Regions from separate parts of the Clostridioides sp. LIBA-2809 genome, predicted to be linked through region 2. Evidence: riboswitches for the same ligand, from Rfam matches in the RefSeq annotation. Region 2 holds a riboswitch; each other region holds the start of a gene.
The links. A riboswitch is a leader RNA that binds a small molecule or an ion and turns the genes downstream of it on or off. The one in region 2 is predicted to bind S-adenosylmethionine.

Region 1: another riboswitch for S-adenosylmethionine. It lies ahead of ACTG44_RS08720 (MetQ/NlpA family ABC transporter substrate-binding protein); the one in region 2 lies ahead of ACTG44_RS07810 (methionine ABC transporter ATP-binding protein).
Region 3: another riboswitch for S-adenosylmethionine. It lies ahead of ACTG44_RS09695 (O-acetylhomoserine aminocarboxypropyltransferase/cysteine synthase family protein); the one in region 2 lies ahead of ACTG44_RS07810 (methionine ABC transporter ATP-binding protein).
Region 4: another riboswitch for S-adenosylmethionine. It lies ahead of ACTG44_RS06075 (homoserine dehydrogenase); the one in region 2 lies ahead of ACTG44_RS07810 (methionine ABC transporter ATP-binding protein).

Annotation. Positions count from the first base shown of each region.
Region 1 covers NZ_CP197004.1:1,820,539-1,823,718, reverse strand. Annotated here, with positions in the region: gene lplA (lipoate--protein ligase) at 1-925, shown strand, start outside; SAM riboswitch class I at 1,016-1,121, shown strand; gene ACTG44_RS08720 (MetQ/NlpA family ABC transporter substrate-binding protein) at 1,233-2,030, shown strand; gene ACTG44_RS08715 (TerD family protein) at 2,133-2,732, shown strand; gene ACTG44_RS08710 (putative bifunctional diguanylate cyclase/phosphodiesterase) at 2,798-3,180, opposite strand, start outside.
Region 2 covers NZ_CP197004.1:1,624,820-1,627,999, reverse strand. Annotated here, with positions in the region: gene ACTG44_RS07820 (MetQ/NlpA family ABC transporter substrate-binding protein) at 1-213, opposite strand, end outside; gene ACTG44_RS07815 (methionine ABC transporter permease) at 250-906, opposite strand; gene ACTG44_RS07810 (methionine ABC transporter ATP-binding protein) at 899-1,864, opposite strand; SAM riboswitch class I at 1,982-2,088, opposite strand; gene ACTG44_RS07805 (hypothetical protein) at 2,263-2,430, opposite strand; partial or broken gene ACTG44_RS07800 (DUF4097 family beta strand repeat-containing protein) at 2,518-2,841, shown strand; gene ACTG44_RS07795 (hypothetical protein) at 3,047-3,180, opposite strand, start outside.
Region 3 covers NZ_CP197004.1:2,018,948-2,022,127, forward strand. Annotated here, with positions in the region: gene ACTG44_RS09690 (cation-translocating P-type ATPase) at 1-1,564, shown strand, start outside; SAM riboswitch class I at 1,618-1,720, shown strand; gene ACTG44_RS09695 (O-acetylhomoserine aminocarboxypropyltransferase/cysteine synthase family protein) at 1,828-3,093, shown strand; gene ACTG44_RS09700 (homoserine O-succinyltransferase) at 3,115-3,180, shown strand, end outside.
Region 4 covers NZ_CP197004.1:1,258,724-1,261,903, reverse strand. Annotated here, with positions in the region: gene ACTG44_RS06075 (homoserine dehydrogenase) at 1-1,103, opposite strand, end outside; SAM riboswitch class I at 1,206-1,312, opposite strand; gene ACTG44_RS06070 (YhbY family RNA-binding protein) at 1,404-1,772, opposite strand; gene obgE (GTPase ObgE) at 1,802-3,079, opposite strand.

The DNA.
Region 1 (3,180 bases), 200 kb from region 2:
TCTTAAAAATCTTGACGAAGACTTATTTATTTTATGGAGGAATGAACCTTCTATAATTGTTGGAAAAAATCAAAATACACTTTCTGAAATAAATTTAGAATATATAAAAGAAAATTCTATACCTGTCGTTAGGAGACAATCTGGTGGTGGAGCTGTATTTCACGATTTAGGAAATATAAATTTTACATTCATAGCTTGCAATAATAATAGCTTTAGTGATTTCAGAAGATTCACTCAACCAATAATAGACTTGCTTAAAACATTAGATGTCAACGCTGAATTTTCTGGAAGAAATGACCTTCTTATAGATGGTAAGAAATTTTCTGGAAATGCCCAGTACAACTACAAAAACAAGGTAATGCACCATGGTACGTTGTTATTTTCATCTGAGATAAACGACCTTTCAAAAGCTTTAAAAGTAAAGCCTATAAAATTTGAAGGAAAGGGAATAAAATCTGTAAAATCTCGTGTAACTAATATAAGTGAACATCTAAAATCTAAAATGGATATACTGGAATTTAAAGATGCAATTATGGATTATTTATCTAAAACTAATATTGATAATACTAATTATTGTTTAAGTAAGTATGACATAGAACAAATAGAAAAACTTACTAAATTAAAATATGAAACTTGGGATTGGAACTTTGGTAATTCACCAAAATATACTCTTTCAAATGAGTTAAAATATTCTGGTGGAAATGTTGAGTTTAATCTAAATGTTGATAAAGGCATAATAACAACTATAAAATTTTTTGGAGATTTTTTTGGAAAACGTGATGTTTCATTTGTGGAAGACAAACTTGTTGGCACAAAGCATGAAGAAAATGCTTTAAGAAATGTTTTAAATTCAATTGAAATAAATGATTATTTCTTAGGTGCTGATACTGATATTTTAGTTTCTGGAATCTTAGGTGTTAAATAGAAATACTAAAGATTTTAAAATATTTATAAAATTGTGTTTACATATATAAAAAATCATGATAATATTTATAACATAATTAAAAATTGATACTTCTTATCCAGAGTGGTGAAGGGACTGGCCCTATGAAACCCAGCAACCAGTATATTTTTATATACATTGGTGCTAAATCCTGCAGTATTATACTGAAAGATGAGTCTAAATTAGCTTTTAAAGCCTGAGTTTAAACTCAGGCTTATTTTATTTTGCAGTGTGATAAAAGAGGGTATTTTATTTTTAACTAATCAATCATATTCAGGAGGGAATTTATATGAAATTCAAAAAATTATTAAGTTTATTATTATGTCTAGTTTTCACTTTATCTATAGTTGGATGCTCTAAAGCTAACGATGACAAAAAAATTGTTGTTGGTGCTACTTTAGTACCAGGTGGAGAATTATTAGAAGAATTAAAGCCACTTATCGAAGAAAAAGGTTATACCTTAGAAATTAAGAATTTTGATGATTACATACTTCCAAACGAAGCTTTAAATAATGGAGAAATTGATGCAAATCTATTCCAACATGAACCTTATCTAAAAGAGGCTGTCAAAGCTAAAGGATATAAAATAATGGCTGGAAAAAAACTATATGTATGCCCAGCAATACTTTACTCTTACAAGATAAAATCTATTGATGAATTTAAAAAAGGAGATACAATTGCAATAAGCAACAATCCATCTTCTTGTTCTAAAGACCTTAGATATCTTGAAAGTATTGGGCTTTTAACTTTACCTAAAGATGATGGACTAGTTAGTCCTAAAGATATAATCGAAAATCCAAAAGGCATACAATTTAAAGAATTGGATATTGCTCAGATTCCATCTTCTCTTCCAGACGTAACTGCTGCATTTATAGATACTACATACGCAGTACCTGCTGGTCTTGATGCTAAGAAAAATGGACTTTATACAGCTCCTATAAATGATGAGTATGCAAATCTTTTGGCATTTAGAACTGAAGATAAAGATAGTGAAAAAATTAAAGTTCTACAAGATGTTCTTACATCAGATAAAGCAAGAAGTATAATTGAAGAGAAATACAAAGGAATTGTAATTCCTGTTTTCTAGTATATTTAGTATAATTTTAATATTATTATTCTAATCTTGTTGAATATTGACTTGTTAAGTGCTACCATTTAAGTAAATCTATGTTTATGGAGGAAGATTACTATGGCTATAGAATTAAAAAAGGGACAAAAAATAAACCTTACAAAAAAAGAAAATAGTGATTTAGGTGAAATCTTAGTTAATTTAAATTGGAATCAAAAAATACAAAAAAAAGGTTTTTTTGGCTCTCTAAAAAGCAGTAATATAGATTTAGATTTAGGTTGCCTGTTTGAAATGAAAAATGGTGTAAAAGGTGCTGTACAAGCATTAGGTAATTCTTTTGGTAGTTTAGAGAATCCCCCTTTTGCTCAATTAGATGGAGATGACAGAACAGGTAGCAATACACAAGGAGAAAATATAAGAATAAATGGTAATAAAATAAAAGAAATAAAGAGAATACTTATTTATGCTTTTATCTATGAAGGTGTAGCTAATTGGTCTGAGGCTGATGGAATTGTAACAATCAAACAAAAACAAGATTCAGATTTAGTTGTTAAACTTGATGAACATAAAAATGGCTATAACATGTGTTCAATAGCATTGATAGAAAATGTAAATGATGAGACATTCAGTGTTGAAAAAGTCATTAAATACTTTAAAGGCCATAAAGAAATGGACAATGAGTTTCATTGGGGCTTAAAATGGGTTGCAGGAAGAAAATAAGTACATTATCAAGAGACTATGAGTAAATTCACTCACAGTCTCTTTTTTTTATAATTATTTACTTTCTAACTATTATGAACAAATTCTTTATCCAATATTTCTTCAAATTCTAACATGGGCATTGGTCTATAAAATACAAATCCCTGTACTAAATCACATCCAACATCTTTTAGAAATTCAACTTGTTCCTTACATTCAATACCTTCTGCAACTGTTGTAATATTCAATTCTTTTAGCATATGTATAATATTTTTTATTACTGTTTTTTCTTTATCTTTGTCTAAGCTAGCATTAAAAAACATAGAATCAAGTTTTAAAACATCAAATGGTAAATCTTTTAAGACACCCAAAGATGAATACCCTTTTCCAAAATCATCTAAAGAGCAAGTAAATCCATTTTTATGTAAGTCATGTATAATTTCCAAAAAGTGTTCTTGATTCTCAAAAG
Region 2 (3,180 bases):
AGCTGTATTTGGAAGTACATAGTCATCAAATATTTTTACTTCTAAATCATATCCTTTTTCTTTTAATAATGGCTTTGCAACTTCCAATATCTTTGCATGTGGATTTGATGAAGCTCCTACTAGTATTTTCTTATCCTCTTTGTTTGAACAACCTACTGCTGATATTGCTATTGCTGATACCAATGCTACTGATAATAATTTTTTTAATTTCATTTTTTACTCCCCCTCTTTAAAATGTTTATGATTAAGTTATTTTAGTTTCTTGTAAGCTAGATTTCCTATACCTTGTATTATCTGAACTAATATTACAAGTGCTATTACTGTATACACCATTACTGCTGTATCAAATCTTTGATATCCATAAATAAGTGCTATATTACCTAATCCTCCAGCTCCTACTGCACCTGCCATAGCTGTATATCCAAGTATAGATATTATTGATAATGTAATTCCAGATACTATTGAAGGCATGGCTTCCTTTATCATAACTTTAAATACTATTTGTCTCTTTGTAGCTCCAAAAGATCTTGCAGCTTCTATCAATCCTTTATCAACTTCATTTAGTGAACTTTCTATAATTCTAGCGATAAATGGTGCTGCACCAATAGTTATAGGCACTATTGCAGCAGTTTCTCCTATACTTGTTCCAACGATTAATCTAGTTATTGGAATCATTGCAACTATAAGTATCATGAATGGGAAACTTCTAAATATATTTACTATAAACCCTAAAGCACTATTTATTGTGCTATTTGGTTTTAATCCATCTGGTTTTGTAACCACTAATATGATTGCTAGTATAAATCCTAATATTGTTGCCACTATAGTTGGTACTATAACCATATACAAAGTTTGTAACAATGCATTTGGAAATAGTGTTGTCAAAAAGTCGATTAAACTATTCATTTATCATTTCCTCCCATCTTATGCCCTTACTAGTTAGATATTGTTTTACTTGTTCTCCACTTTTATCTGAAACATTTATGATAAGTGAGCCTAAAATATCTTCTTTGAATTGCTCTAATTTACCGAATATTATAGAAACATCTATATTTAGTTCTCTTGCCATAGTTGTAATAATAGCTTCATTAGAAATATCTTTAGGGAATAGTATCTTTATATTTGTTCCCTTTGGTAAGATTATACTTTCTTCACCGATTAATTTTCTAAGTCCTTTAGTATTTCTTAAGAAAATTTCTTCTGTATCTCCCACCTCTAAAACTTCTCCATTTTCCATTATTGCTACTCTTCCACAAATCTGTTTTATAACTTCCATTTGATGAGTTACAACTATTATTGTTATTCCTAGTTTTTTATTTATATCTTCAAGTAATGAAAGAATTGATTTTGTAGTATTTGGGTCTAATGCTGAAGTTGCTTCGTCACAAAGAAGTACTTGTGGATTTAGTGCCAAAGCTCTAGCAATTGCAACTCTCTGTTTTTGACCACCACTTAGATTTCTAGGTTTATCATTTTTCTTTTCAGATATTCCAACTACTTCTAATAACTCTAAAACTCTTTTCTTGATTTCTGATTTTGTATATCCAAAACATTCTAATGGCAATGCTACATTATCAAATACAGTTCTTCTCTCAAGTAATGAAAAGTGTTGAAAAATCATACCTAACTCTTTTCTTAAATCTCTCATCTGCTTTTCATTTAATGACTTTACTTCCTTATCAGAAACAAGTACATTACCTTCTTGATATTCTTCCAGTCCATTTATGCATCTAAGTAGTGTTGATTTACCTGCACCACTATGACCTATTATTCCAAAAATTTCTCCAGATTCTATTTCAATATTTACATCTTTAAGCACTTGAATCTTTCCATAATACTTATTAACATTTTTTATGCTAATCATAAAATTTCCTCCCCATATATTCTGCTCAGTTTTTATGTTTATCCTAGCTTATGTCTTTTAATTTGTATCTAACAAAATAAAAGCCTGAGTATAAACTCAGGCTTAGAAAGCTATTTATACTCATCTATCAACTATATTAGTTGCAGGATTTAGCACCAATGTATATAAAATATACTGGTTGCCGGGTTTCAAAGGGCCAGTCCCTCCACCACTCTTGATAAGACGTTATTTAATTTAATTTGATTATCATTTGTTGCTATGTTATATATGATATATTCATTAATAATATTTGTCAATGAATTTATTTAAATTTCTTATTTTTTATTACTTTTAGTGAAAAATAAATATCTATTTTTTATTGATTTTATAGCTTGCAAACCCCTGTATTTTCAAATGACTTAAAGGCAATGATGATTACATAACTCTAACACCTTAGACTTTATTAAAGATTTAAGTTGCATACATTCTATTATTGTAGTATTATTTACAAAAGACAACAAATACTCAGCTACCCAATTCAGAGTATATTTTGGTATATGCATATCTATATAACCACGATTAGACAAAACTTTTAACCCTCTTGCCAGTAAAAATTCTTTTAAACGTTCAGTGGCAATGTCACTTGTGACAAACTATATGGAAATGTTACATATACTTCCACTAGTGGGAATGTGGATATAAAATCTGCTGTTGGTTCAGGAAATTATAAATCCAATAATTCTGGTAATTTAAATATCGAATATACTAAAGTAATTAATAATCTTTCATTCTTTAATAAAAATGACAAGATTAATATTATACTTCCTAAAGATTTAGAGTTAGAATTTATAGCAAAAACAAAAAATAGCTTAATTCCAATCAATTTTCAAAAATATATTATTATTGAGAAAAAGACAGCAAAATGGAGAATTCGTAGTCATCCTAATATAGAAATTAATGTTGAAAGCAATATTGGAAATATTAAGGTTACAAAATGATAGTGCTTATATTTTATGATGAAAAATATCAATGTCTTCTTAGATATCATACCAATTTGCTAATATTATTGAGGAATTAAGATATTCGACTTAATTATTGTATTGGATTTTGATATAAAAAAATACGAAGCCCAAGAAAGATAATATCTTCAGGGCTTCTATATGTTTTAAAACTTTTTCATTTTATAATTAGGTATTTGTTATATTATTTTTTATTATTTCCTGTTATTCCTAGTCTATCATTCATATCTTTTATCATTTTTCTAAAACCACTACCTATATCATTTCCAACATCTTCTGTTCCATGAACTAGTTTCATAAAGTCATTTTGACCTTTTT
Region 3 (3,180 bases), 390 kb from region 2:
AAAACATCCACTAGTATATAAAGAAATTGTTTATGCTGGTGCACTTTGTAATGATGCGTGTATTAATCCAGATAAAACAGATGAAATATTAGGTGACCCAACAGAGGGTGCATTAATTTTTATGGCCAACAAATTTGGAATAGATCAAGAAGCTCTTGAAGAAGAATATCCACGTGTATTTGAACAGCCTTTTGATTCTGATAGAAAATGTATGACAACTGTTCATAATATAGATGGAAAGATTACTGCTTATACTAAAGGTGCAGTAGATGAAATTCTTGACTTATGTACTAAAATATTAACATCAAAAGGCGAAAGAAATATTACCGAAGTGGATAAAAAGAATATACACGAATTATGTCTTACTATGTCTAAAGATGCATTGCGTGTACTTGGTTTTGCGAAGCGTGAGATTTCATCTATACCAAAAGAAGATAATGAAAACATAGAATATGATTTGACATTTATAGGTATGGTTGGTATGATTGACCCTCCAAGAACTGAGGTAATTGATGCAGTAAATACTTGTAAAGAAGCAGGTATAAGAACCATAATGATAACAGGTGACCATAAAGTTACTGCCACAACAATAGCTCATGAATTAGGAATATGGAATGAAGGAAATACTGTTATATCTGGTGATGAACTTGATAATTTAAGTGATGATGAACTAGATGAAGCTGTTAAAAAAGCTACAGTATTTGCACGTGTGTCCCCATTTGATAAACTTAGAATTATACAATCTCTAAAAAGAATTGGAGAAGTACCAGCAATGACTGGAGATGGAGTAAACGATTCTCCTGCCTTAAAATCTGCTGATATTGGTATAGCTATGGGTATAAGTGGTACAGACGTTGCAAAAGATTCTTCTGATATGATTTTAATGGATGATAGCTTTACAACGATTGCTTATGCAATAAAAGAAGGTAGACGTGTATATAGAAATATACAGAAAGTTATACAATTCTTACTTGTTGGTAATATAGCAGAGATACTTACATTGTTTGTTGCAATATTATTAAATTGGGATACTCCACTTCTAGCAGTTCATATTTTGTGGGTAAACCTTGCAACTGCTACACTTCCAGCCCTTGCGCTTGGAGTTGACCCACCAAGTAGAAATATAATGAAGCATCAACCAGTAAAATCAACGACCTTGTTTGAAAAGAACCTTATACAAAGAGTAGTTACTCAAGGTATATTTGTGGCAATAATGACTATTTTAGCATATAAAATTGGTCTTAATATAGAAAACCATGCTGTAGGTCAAACAATGGCATTTTGTGTATTAGCATTTTCACAAATGTTAAGAGCTTTTAGCCAACGTTCAAATACAGATTCCATGTTTAACAAAAATAATGGTAAGAATCCATTTCTTTTAATTTCATTTTTAACTTCTGCGTTACTAATAGCAGTAATACTATTTGTACCTGTTTTTAGAAATGCATTCAGTTTAACTATTTTAAATGGTTCAGAATGGCTTATAACAATTAGTTTAGCCATAATGTCTGTAGTTCAAGTAGAGATTGGAAAATTTATTAAAAGAAAATTTTTAAAAAAATAGTTGACAAAATTAGGAAAAATATATAAGATATAAAACATAGAAAAATTAAATAAATCTTATCCAGAGAGGTGGAGGGACTGGCCCTATGAAACCCGGCAACCAGTATATTTATATACATTGGTGCTAAATCCTGCGGCGAAAGCTGAGAGATGAGTATAATTAAGCTTATACAGAGCCTGAGTTATATACTCAGGCTTTATTTATTTTAAATCTCATCTGATAAATAGTTTAATTTTTTACTAAAATCTAAGGGGGATACAAAAATGTATAATAAAGAGACAATATGTGTGCAAGGAAATTACAAACCAGGAAATGGAGAACCAAGAGTTTTACCTTTATATCAAAGTACAACTTTTAAATATAGTAGTATAGACCAACTTGCTGAACTATTTGACTTAAAAGTTGATGGACATATATATTCAAGAATAAGCAATCCTACTATTCAAGCTTTTGAAGAAAAGATAAGTCTACTAGAAGGAGGAGTATCTTCTGTGGCTGTGTCATCAGGTCAATCTGCAAATATGTTAGCAGTTTTAAATATATGTAAATCAGGAGATAGTATACTTTGTTCTTCAAAAGTATATGGAGGAACATTCAATTTATTAGGACCTAGTCTTAAAAAATTTGGAATAGATTTGATATCATTTGACTTAGACTCAAGTGAAGATGAAATAGTAGCACTTGCAAATGAAAACACTAAAGTTGTGTTTGCAGAAACACTTGCAAATCCAACTCTTGAAGTTATAGATTTTGAAAAAATAGCAAATGTAGCTAAGAGAGTGAATGTTCCATTTATAGTCGATAATTCACTAGCATCACCAGTGCTTTGTAATCCTCTAAAATATGGAGCAAACATAGTTACTCATTCTACTACAAAGTATTTAGATGGCCATGCTTCAAGTGTTGGAGGAATTATAGTAGATGGAGGAAACTTTAACTGGGATAATGGGAAGTTTCCAGAGTTGGTTGAACCAGACCCAACATATCATGGAATAAGTTATACTCAAAAATTTGGAAATGCTGCATATGCAACTAAGGCACGAGTTCAACTACTTAGAGATTATGGAAATTGTTTAAGTCCATTTAATGCATATCTTACTAATTTAAATGTTGAAACACTTCACCTTAGAATGGAGAGACATAGTGAAAATGCACTTAAAATAGCCAAATTTTTAGAAAAACACGAAAATGTAGATTGGATTAACTATCCAGGACTTGAAGATAACAAGTATTATGAGAATGCGAAAAAGTATCTATCAAAAGGATGTAGTGGAGTTTTATCATTTGGAGTAAGAGGTGGGCTAGAAAATGCCAAGAAATTTGTGGAGAAATTACAGATAGCATCTTTAGTTACACATGTTTCAGATGTAAGAACATGCGTTATACATCCAGCTTCAACTACTCATAGACAATTAACAGAAGAACAATTGATTGCATCTGGAGTATTACCTTCACTAATAAGATTATCCGTTGGAATAGAAAATGTAGAGGATTTAATAGCTGATTTAAATCAAGCTTTAAATTTCTAAGAGAAAGAGAAGTGAAAAGATATGGCTTTAATACTACCAAAAGGATTACCTGTTATTAATAAATTATTGGATGAAGGAATAGATGTA
Region 4 (3,180 bases), 370 kb from region 2:
AAAATCGCTAGTTCTTCATCATCTATAATGTCATAGCTATCCACATATTTATCTAAACATTTTAAAATTCCATCTTTATCATATCCATCAAATCTAACTACAGCACTACATTCATCTTCTATAAGTCCACTTAAATCCAACTTTCCTTTTGAGAAAGACTTTATATTTGCATTTCTATTATCTATTATATCTATAATATCAGCATAGACAGCACTACCTGTTGCACCTCTTCCAGCTCCTTTACCCACAAAAGAAAGTTCACCTACTGAATCACCTACTAGAATCACTACATTAAACTCATTATCTATTTTTGAAAGCATATTATCATTATCAACCAATGCTGGTCTAACAAACCCACTTACTTCTCCTGATTCATACTTACTTCTAGCAACTAATTTTATCTTACAATTTAATTTTTTTGCGTATTCTATATCTTTTTCATCTATTGAAGTTATTCCTTCTAATAATAAATCTTTCCAATATACTATTTTTCCATAAGATAAAGTAGATAATATAGATAGTTTTCTAGCACTATCATATCCTAAAACATCTGCATCTGGGTTAACTTCTGCAAATCCCAATTCTTGTGCTTGTTTTAAAGCTACATCATACGGTAGATTTTCATCATACATCTTTGATAATATAAAATTACAAGTTCCATTCAAAATAGCATTTATACTCTTTATATTATTACCTTCTAATGATTCTATCAATGGCTTTAAAACTGGAATACCACCTGCTACAGATGCTTCAAATTTAATGCTAACATCATTTAAATTGGCTAATTCTATAAGGTCGCTACCTCTCTCTGCAAGCAAGTCTTTATTGGCTGTTACTACATGTATTTTTTTATTTAATGCTCTTGTTACATAATCAAAAGCTGGATTCAATCCTCCAATTACTTCAACTAGTATATCAATATCCTTATCAAATATATCTTCTATATCTGTTGTTATCTTATCAAAATACTTTTTAGACTTATGTTTCTCTTTATTTTTAACTAAAATTCCAACTATTTCTATATCTCTTTTTGAAGTATTATTTTCTATTAAATCAATTAATCCACTTCCTACTGTTCCATACCCTAATATTGCTATCTTCACTGTTACATACCCCCATCATTTTGATTATATTAAATTATTTATATGTATAAATATACTAATTAAAAAAGCTTGAGTATAAACTCAAGCCATATGACGGGTTTATACTCATCTTTCAGCATAACTGCTGCAGGATTTAGCACCAATGTATAATAAAATATACTGGTTGCCGGGCTTCATAGGGCCAGTCCCTCTGCCTCTCTTGATAAGATTGCTAATTTAAATTTATGTTTAATAGTATAATACAATTTTTGCCAATTGTCACTATTTTTTTAACTTATTTTACTAAAAGAATATATACTATTATCTAGCTGCTCTTTTAGTTGGTTTACCTTTTTTTGTAACATTATTATTTTTAACCTTGGCTTTTGCCTGTTCATGTCCTGGGAAAAGTATCTTAGGTTCCTCAACATTTCTCTTATAAATAGTAAATTTAAAACCAATAGCTTGCACAAATTCAGCTCTTAAAGCTTCACATACTGCATTAGCAGTTTCTTTAGCATCAAGACCTGCATTTTCTAGTATAGTAACTTTTACTAATTCTCTAACTCTTAACATATCATCTAATTGCTCTAAGAAACTTTCTGTGACACCTTCTTTACCAATTTGTGTAGTAGGTTTTAAAGTATTTGCCAAAGATCTTAAATACGCTCTTTGTTTTCCTTTTAACATATCCTCACCTCTATAATCCTATACTAAAATTAATTGTAAAATTCAAATTCCAATTCGTAAATTCTAACTACATCTCCATCCTCTATTCCCATTTCTCTAAGTCTATCAAACACACCTTGACTTTCCATAGCTTTTTGGAAATATTGAAGAGATTCCATATCATCAAAATTTACAGAATACATTATTCTTCTAAGTGCTTTACCTGTAACTACATACACACCATCTTCAATATCTATACTCAATTCTTCTTCAGTACCAATATCAAGTTCTGGTCTGTACATTTCTTCTTCTGAAACTAGTTCCACATCTTCTACTTCTTTTAAAAGTTTAGAGACATAGGCTATTACATCATCTATTCCTTGACGAGTTGCTGCAGACATTTTAAATACTGTATATCCTCTGCCTTCTAACTCATTCTTAAATGTATCAAACTTACTTTCATCTTCTAGTATATCAAACTTATTTGCAACAACAACTTGTGGTCTCTTTGAAAGCTTTTCATTGTACAATCTAAGTTCGTCATTTATCTTGTCAAAATCTTCAATAGGGTCTCTACCCTCTAGTCCAGATATATCTACAATATGTATCAATACCTTTGTTCTCTCTACATGTCTTAGGAATTCATGCCCTAATCCTATACCTTCAGAAGCACCCTCTATAATTCCAGGTATGTCTGCAAGTACAAAACTATCTCCAAACTTAGTTTGAACGACACCTAGATTTGGTGTTAGTGTTGTAAAATGATAGTTTGCAATTTTGGGTTTAGCCTTAGTTACCACTGATAGAAATGTTGATTTACCTACATTAGGAAATCCTAAAAGACCTACATCTGCTATCATTTTAAGTTCAAGAGTTACCCATCTTTCTTCTCCATCTGTACCAGATTTTGCAAAAGCTGGAGCTTGTCTTACTGCATTTGCAAAGTGTTGGTTACCTTTACCACCTATACCACCTTTTGCAACTACAGCTATATCTCCTTCTTTCTTTAAATCTGCCAATACAAGGCCTGTAGCCTCATCTCTTATTACTGTACCTGCTGGTACTTTTAATACTAGATTCTCTCCATTTTTACCAGCTCTTTTACCTTTGCTTCCGTCGCCACCATTTTGAGCTTGATATTTTTTTTGGTACTTAAAGTCCATTAGAGTTCTAAGACCCAAATCAACTTCAAATATGATGCTTGCTCCACGACCACCATCTCCGCCGTCTGGTCCACCAGCTGGAACATATTTTTCTCTTCTAAATGCTACCGAACCATTTCCACCATTTCCAGCCTTAACAAATATTCTTGCCTTATCTATAAACAAATTCTTCACCTACTTAATTAAAAACTTTTAATTAGCATTACCAAAAACACTATTATAAATTCATCAGTACTATAAGAAAAAGGAGTGCCTCAACACTCCTT